3 regions of the Brevibacillus sp. FW301-21C12A genome follow, and region 3 is predicted to be linked to each of the others. Evidence: riboswitches for the same ligand, from Rfam matches in the RefSeq annotation. Region 3 holds a riboswitch; each other region holds the start of a gene.

Region 1 (2,264 bases), on a different contig from region 3:
CTGACCAGCTCCTGCTCATACCCGCTCTCCTTGCCCGCAGAGATGACGCGAACGTGAAAAGGCGCCTTCGCGAGCGTCTGATTCAGCTCCTCCAGTTCCTCCTGCCGCAACGCTTCCCCGCGCACGACCCGCTCCAGCAGACTGCGCATATATTCGCGCAAACGCAACAGCGCCACTGCACTCGCCTCATCAATAGGCAATGGGGCGTGCAAAGCGTATTCCCGCAAAAGCTGCTCCAGCCATTCCTGCTTCGCCAGCCGATTTTCCCTGCGGCCAGACCCGCGCCAATCGCGCCAATCACTGTTTAAAAAATCAATGCACAGCCAGTTCACTCCACTCTTCCCCCATCTGCTTTTCGTTTCTTTTGCTTCTTGATATGCTCAGCCTGTGTATGGTATTCTCCATCTGTAACCAACATAAAATTTTTAGGTGGTTACAAGCTGCTTCTTATTGCCATTATAACGTTTCACCAATCTGTTTGACAGACGAGGAGGAACCACATGAATCGGATGGAACTGCTTGTTCACGAATGGGAATGCACGTCGGCACGGAATTTATCAATACCGCCGAGACGAACGACGACACGTTCCAGCCTTCGGGAGCGCCCGACGACGAAGCAGCCTGGCAGGCCACCGTACAGCGGATGGAAACCGTCCATCGCCAAATTCATGAAAAGCTCGTCGCTCTGTCAGACGAAGCGTTCGACCAGCCGCTTCCGAGCATCCCTGCCGGGCAAAGCGTGATGAGCATTATTTTGCACGACGCTTTTCACACAGGGCAAATCGTGCAGATCCGCAAGTTGCAAGGCTCCTGGCCTGCACGCCGATCCTTTTTGTAGCAAAACCGCTCCATGCCAATATTTTGCAGCGCAACTTTTTTCGTTGATAAATAACCGTCAATCTTATATAGTTGATAAATAAATCAATTTCATACATGTTATCCTCATCATTCACGGTGAGGGTAGAGGTCGCGGCTTTTATGTCATCCTGTACGAGATTCAGAAGAAATCAATGACTCCAGGAAAGGGAAAAGCCGCCGAAGCTCATGGCGTATCTCTGTGCGCATGGGCTGGGGCTGTACCCGAAAGGGACAGAACTGTCACGTTTGCTTGCCGGGCAAACGTGGTGTGCTATCTTCAGTGAAGGCTTGGTGGGGATTGGATCATACCGCCCTGTGCCGTTTTTTGGCTATTGGCGGTTTTTTCTTTTCCGACCGACCTTCTCAAATTTTTAGAAAGGTCGTGCAAGCAGCATATGTCACAGAATCAACTGCAACGTGGTTTGAAAGCCCGCCATCTGACGATGATCGCCATCGGCGGCTCCATCGGGACGGGCCTGTTCCTGGCAAGTGGAGGCTCGATTCACGAGGCCGGACCGGGCGGAGCCTTGGTCGCCTACATCGCCATCAGCATCATGGTTTACTTTTTGATGACCAGCCTGGGGGAAATGGCTGCCTTCATGCCTGTATCCGGCTCGTTTTCTACGTACGCCACCAAATTCGTCGATCCGTCCCTCGGCTTTGCGCTGGGCTGGAATTACTGGTACAACTGGGCGATTACGATTGCCGTCGAGCTATCTGCCGCGGCGCTGATTATGAAATACTGGTTCCCGGATACTCCCGCCATTTTGTGGAGTACCCTGTTCCTCTGCCTGATGGTTGCTCTGAATTTGTTGTCTGTCAAAAGCTACGGCGAATCCGAATACTGGTTTGCCTTGATTAAAGTCATGACGGTCATCGTCTTTATCGTGATCGGTGTCCTGATGATTTTCGGCATCATGGGCGGCGAAGCAGTCGGCTTCCAAAACTTCACCAAAGGCGACGCGCCATTCAACGGCGGCTTCATGGCCCTTCTCGGTGTGTTCATGATTGCCGGGTTCTCGTTCCAGGGAACTGAGCTGGTCGGTGTGGCCGCCGGGGAGAGCGAAGACCCTGCCCGCAACATCCCGAAAGCGATTCGCCAGATTTTTTGGCGCATCTTGCTGTTCTATATTTTCGCGATCCTGATTATCGGGCTGCTCGTTCCGTACGACAATCCGAATCTCATCAGCGGAGACATTACCGATATTGCCATCAGTCCGTTTACGATCGTGTTTGAAAAAGCCGGCTTTGCCTTTGCCGCCTCCGTAATGAACGCAGTCATTCTCACTTCCGTCCTGTCGGCGGGGAACTCCGGCATGTACGCTTCCACCCGTATGCTGTGGGTGCTGGCGAAGGAAGGCAAAGCTCCGAAATGGTTTGCCAAAGTGACACGCAACGGCGTCCCC
Region 2 (2,264 bases), on a different contig from region 3:
CAGCGTATCCAGCGCCTTTTTCAAGTCATCTGCCGCGACCGTAAACGAAATGTTCGTGACAGCGGCATCGTAGGAGCTTTGAATGATGATGTCGACGTTCACCTGGTTGTCTGCGAGTGTATTGAACAGGCGGGAAAGAGTCCCCACCTTTGCAGGCATCCCGACAACCGTAACTTTGGCGACATCTTCGTCATGCGCGACTCCACTTACTACTCTTCCTGTTTCCATGTTGGCAACCTCCTCAACGTACGTACCCTCTTCGGCAGTAAAGCTGGAGCGGACCACCAGCCGTACCTTGTATTTTTTCGCAGCCTCCACCGAACGCGGATGCAGGACGCCTGCGCCGAGATTGGCAAGCTCCAGCATTTCATCATACGAGATCGTATTCAGCTTGCTTGCTGCCGGCACCATGCGCGGGTCGGCCGTGTAAACGCCAGAAACGTCTGTAAAAATCTCGCATTTGTCAGCATTCAGGCTGGCTGCCAGCGTAACCGCCGATGTATCCGATCCACCGCGGCCGAGCGTTGTAATTTCTCCTTCGTCGCTAAGACCTTGGAACCCTGCCACAATCACGACGCGGCCTCGACCGAGCTCCGCCTGAATGCGCTGTGGATCAATTTGCTTGATCCGCGCCCGGCCGTGGATCGCTTCTGTCGTCACTCCGGCCTGCCAGCCAGTCAAAGAAATGGCATCGTAGCCTTTGGAATGCAAGGCCATCGCGAGCAATGCGATCGATACTTGCTCCCCCGTGGTCAGCAGCATATCCATTTCACGCTCGGAAGGGTAGGCGCTGATCTGTTTGGCCATATCTACCAGGACGTCGGTAGATTTGCCCATCGCAGACACGACGACTACCAGGTCATGCCCTTCTTCTTTGTAGCTGATAATTCGGTCCGCAACTCGTAAAATTCGCTCAATAGTCCCTACAGAGGTGCCTCCGTATTTCTGCACGATCAACCCCATGCGGCTTCTCTCCCTTTTCTCATATCCAATGTTTGTAGAATGTATCGTTTTCTCTCGTTTTATTAGCTTGTTTTCGCTTACTCGTTTATGGAAAATTTTACCTGTCACTTTATAAAAAAGGCACCGACAAGGAATAAGTACCTGCCGCTGCCTACTGTTTCGACATACCGGTTCCTCCCTCCCAATACACGCGGACAATGCAGCACATGACAGGACAACACCTATCACCGCTCACATTGACACACCGTGAGATAGCACTCCATCTGACGCCGGTTAAGAGCCAGATGACAGTCCTGCACTTGTTCAATGCAGACCCAGCATGGAGAACTACGGGTTTTCCTCCACACTTCGGCGAATTCCCCTTTCCCGCTCCCTTCACAGATACCCGATCTCAGGGTGGTACTCTTGGTTTTCGCGCCTCTACCTCACTTCATAAGGGAAGTGAGGCTAACTATTCTGTTTGAAACGCATTATATCACGGGAATCCGAACGGTTCAATTGCTTTTTGAAAAAAACGTTACGATTCCAGCTTGCGCAAATGGGCGATAATCTGCTTCGCCAGCTTGTCGCCGATCCCCAACTGCCGGAAATCCTCCACCGTCGCCTCGCGCATTTTTTTCAGCGAGCCAAAATGGGTAAACAACAGCTTGCGCCGCTTTTCGCCGATGCCCGGTATTTCGTCGAGCTGGGAGGAGAGCATCGTCTTCGTCCGGGATTGTCGGTGAAACGTAATCGCAAACCGGTGCACCTCGTCCTGAATGCGCTGCAGCAAGTAAAACTCGTAGCTGTCCCGCTTCAGATTCACCGGCTCCGGCGGATCGCCGTACATCAACTGCGCGGTTTTGTGCTTTTCGTCTTTGGCCAGGCCGCAGACCGGGATGTACAGCCCCAGCTCGTTTTCCAGCACGTCCATGGCGGCGCTGATCTGCCCTTTGCCCCCGTCGATGACGATCAGATCGGGCAGCGGCTGGTTTTCCTTCAGCAAGCGCGAATACCGTCTGCGGATTACCTCGCGCATGGAGCCGTAATCGTCCGGCCCTTCGACTGTCTTGATCTTGAACTTGCGGTATTCCTTTTTGTCCGGACGGCCGTCCGTAAAGACAATCATCGCCGACACAGGCTCGGTTCCTTGGATGTTGGAGTTGTCGAACGCCTCGATCCGGTGCGGGACGCCGATCCCCAGCACATTCCCCAGGTTGTGCACCGCCTGAACGGTCCGCGCGTCGTCCTTGGACATCAGGGCGAACTTTTCCTGCAGGGCGATCCGCGCGTTTTCACAAGCCATCTGTACCAGCTCGCGC
Region 3 (2,264 bases):
GAAGTAGCCGATGGTCGCGTTTTGCCAGGCGCCGCGCACGACGTTTGACAGAGCGACGCGGCCGATCATTTCGTCCGTGTCGCGCAAAAACACGCCAAAGGCGAAGGCGGTCCCTGCTGCAAAGTCTTGCTCCGCTTGCGCAATTTGCGACTCTTGACCGCTCAGCGTCAGGAAGGCGGCGGAGCGGAGCGGCTCGAACGGTTGCAGGAAGGCATGATTACGCAGCCGAAGCTTCAGAAGCTCGGCTGCGTCATTTGCTTGCAGTGGTCGCAAGTAGACCGTATGCGTATGTAACGTCATGATATCAATCCTCCTTCTTGAGAAAAGATGGATCGACATTTTATCATGACAGCGCTTGCTTGAAAAGGATTTTTTTGGACAACTTCTTTTCCGGCGCTAGTCTTAGCCGAGCAGCTCGGAGAAGGAAACGCCAAACTGTTTGCAAATCTCTACTTCTTTTGCGTTAGGAGACAGCTCGATTTTCAGACCTTCGAGTGGAGTTTCCGCTCCGCGCTCGCTCGCTTTTTTCAGCAAAATATCTACAGCAGCGCCCACATGCTCGTAAGCGGAGTCGCAGGAACCGAAAGCCGCGACTTTTTTGCCGCTCAAATCAATATCGTCCATCTCTTCGTAAAAGTCCAGGCACTCGTCTGGCAGATCGCCGTCGCCCCATGTATAGGCACCGAGCAAAATGGCATCGTAGTCTTCCAGTTCCTTGGCAGTGGCATCCATGACTTCTTTTATCTCCAGGTCTTTTCCGGTGGAACGAATCCCTTCGGCAATTGCTTCAGCAACTTCCTGCGTGTTTCCTGTCATGCTTGCGTACACCATCAAAATGCGGCTCATAAGAAGTAAACCCTCCAAATAAGATAATGAAAATCATTCTCACACAAATAAAATAATGAAAATGATTCTCGTTGTCAACAGTTATTTTTCTTTCCATAAAGCTGTTGCCACAAGTGATTGATTTTGGTAGAGTAAAATGAAATTATAATATTGGAAGTCTAAATAGAGGTGCGCCGAAGATGAGTACATCTTTTCGTAATCTGCCAGGGGGCGGGAAGAGAGGGAAAGGCTAAAGCGCCGAAGCTGTTGCTGTTCCCCTCGGATAGCAGCGGCTGGGGTGATTCGTGAACAATGAGCATCCTGTCACAAAAGGCAATCGCCTGTTTGTGGAGCGCTATTTACGATTTGCTTGGGCAGTATGGAAAGCAATGAGATAGCGAATGCACTCATTGCTTTTTTTAGTCAGGGGAGCGGTTCGCTCTCGTTGACAGGCACGCTTTTTATTAAAAGGAGGATGTACCAGTGAACATGATGGATGCCAATGAAATTATCGCGTTTATTCAAAAAAGCGAGAAGAAAACACCAGTGAAACTATACGTGAAAGGCAATCTGGAGGGCATTGACTTCGGTGCCAGCTCCAAGACGTTCATTACAGGCACGACTGGCGTTGTGTTTGGCGAATGGAAAGAAATCGAGCCGGTTCTGGCTGCGAACGCGGACAAAATCGAAGACTACGTAGTAGAAAGCGACCGCCGCAATTCGGCGATTCCGTTGCTCGACACAAAAGGAATCCAGGCGCGCATCGAGCCAGGCGCGATTATCCGCGACCAGGTGACGATCGGCAACAACGCAGTCATCATGATGGGCGCTACGATCAACATCGGTGCTGTGATTGGCGAAGGCACGATGATCGACATGAACGTCGTCGTCGGCGGCCGCGGAACGATCGGGAAAAACTGCCATATCGGCGCTGGTTCTGTCATCGCAGGCGTCATCGAGCCGCCTTCCGCGCAGCCAGTCGTAGTGGAAGATGACGTCGTAATCGGTGCCAACGCCGTGGTTCTGGAAGGCGTGCGCGTAGGAAAAGGCGCGGTTGTGGCAGCGGGCGCGGTCGTCATTGAAGACGTGCCGCCATACGTTGTGGTGGCTGGTACACCAGCGCGCGTGATTAAACAGATCGACGACAAAACTCGCTCCAAGACGGAGATCAAGCAGGAGCTACGTCAACTGTAGGGGAGAGAGCTCACATGGACTGGCGTACGCTTGATGAACAATACATCGTCTCTTCCTACAAACGCTTGCCGATCGCGATCGAAAAAGGGGAAGGCAACTACCTGTACGACACAGCGGGCAAAAAGTATTTGGATTTGTTTACGGGGCTGGCCGTCAATGTGCTCGGCCACTCCCATCCGCGGATCGTCCAGGCGCTGCGCGAACAGGGCGAGCGCTTCCTGCACATTTCCAACGTATTTTTGAAC

What was found. A riboswitch is a leader RNA that binds a small molecule or an ion and turns the genes downstream of it on or off. The one in region 3 is predicted to bind lysine.
Region 1: linked by a shared signal. The riboswitch ahead of AC3WQH_RS07020 (amino acid permease) and the one ahead of dapD (2,3,4,5-tetrahydropyridine-2,6-dicarboxylate N-acetyltransferase) in region 3 are both predicted to bind lysine.
Region 2: linked by a shared signal. The riboswitch ahead of AC3WQH_RS06220 (aspartate kinase) and the one ahead of dapD (2,3,4,5-tetrahydropyridine-2,6-dicarboxylate N-acetyltransferase) in region 3 are both predicted to bind lysine.

The regions. Positions count from the first base shown of each region.
Region 1 is NZ_JBYTBG010000007.1:78,257-80,520, forward strand. Features, by position in the region: gene AC3WQH_RS07010 (CGNR zinc finger domain-containing protein) at 1-332, opposite strand, end outside; gene AC3WQH_RS07015 (hypothetical protein) at 530-838, shown strand; lysine riboswitch at 954-1,140, shown strand; gene AC3WQH_RS07020 (amino acid permease) at 1,254-2,264, shown strand, end outside.
Region 2 is NZ_JBYTBG010000006.1:96,716-98,979, reverse strand. Features, by position in the region: gene AC3WQH_RS06220 (aspartate kinase) at 1-963, opposite strand, end outside; lysine riboswitch at 1,208-1,394, opposite strand; gene uvrC (excinuclease ABC subunit UvrC) at 1,481-2,264, opposite strand, start outside.
Region 3 is NZ_JBYTBG010000003.1:41,598-43,861, forward strand. Features, by position in the region: gene AC3WQH_RS02995 (GNAT family N-acetyltransferase) at 1-300, opposite strand, end outside; gene AC3WQH_RS03000 (flavodoxin) at 403-846, opposite strand; lysine riboswitch at 1,002-1,191, shown strand; gene dapD (2,3,4,5-tetrahydropyridine-2,6-dicarboxylate N-acetyltransferase) at 1,309-2,019, shown strand; gene AC3WQH_RS03010 (aspartate aminotransferase family protein) at 2,034-2,264, shown strand, end outside.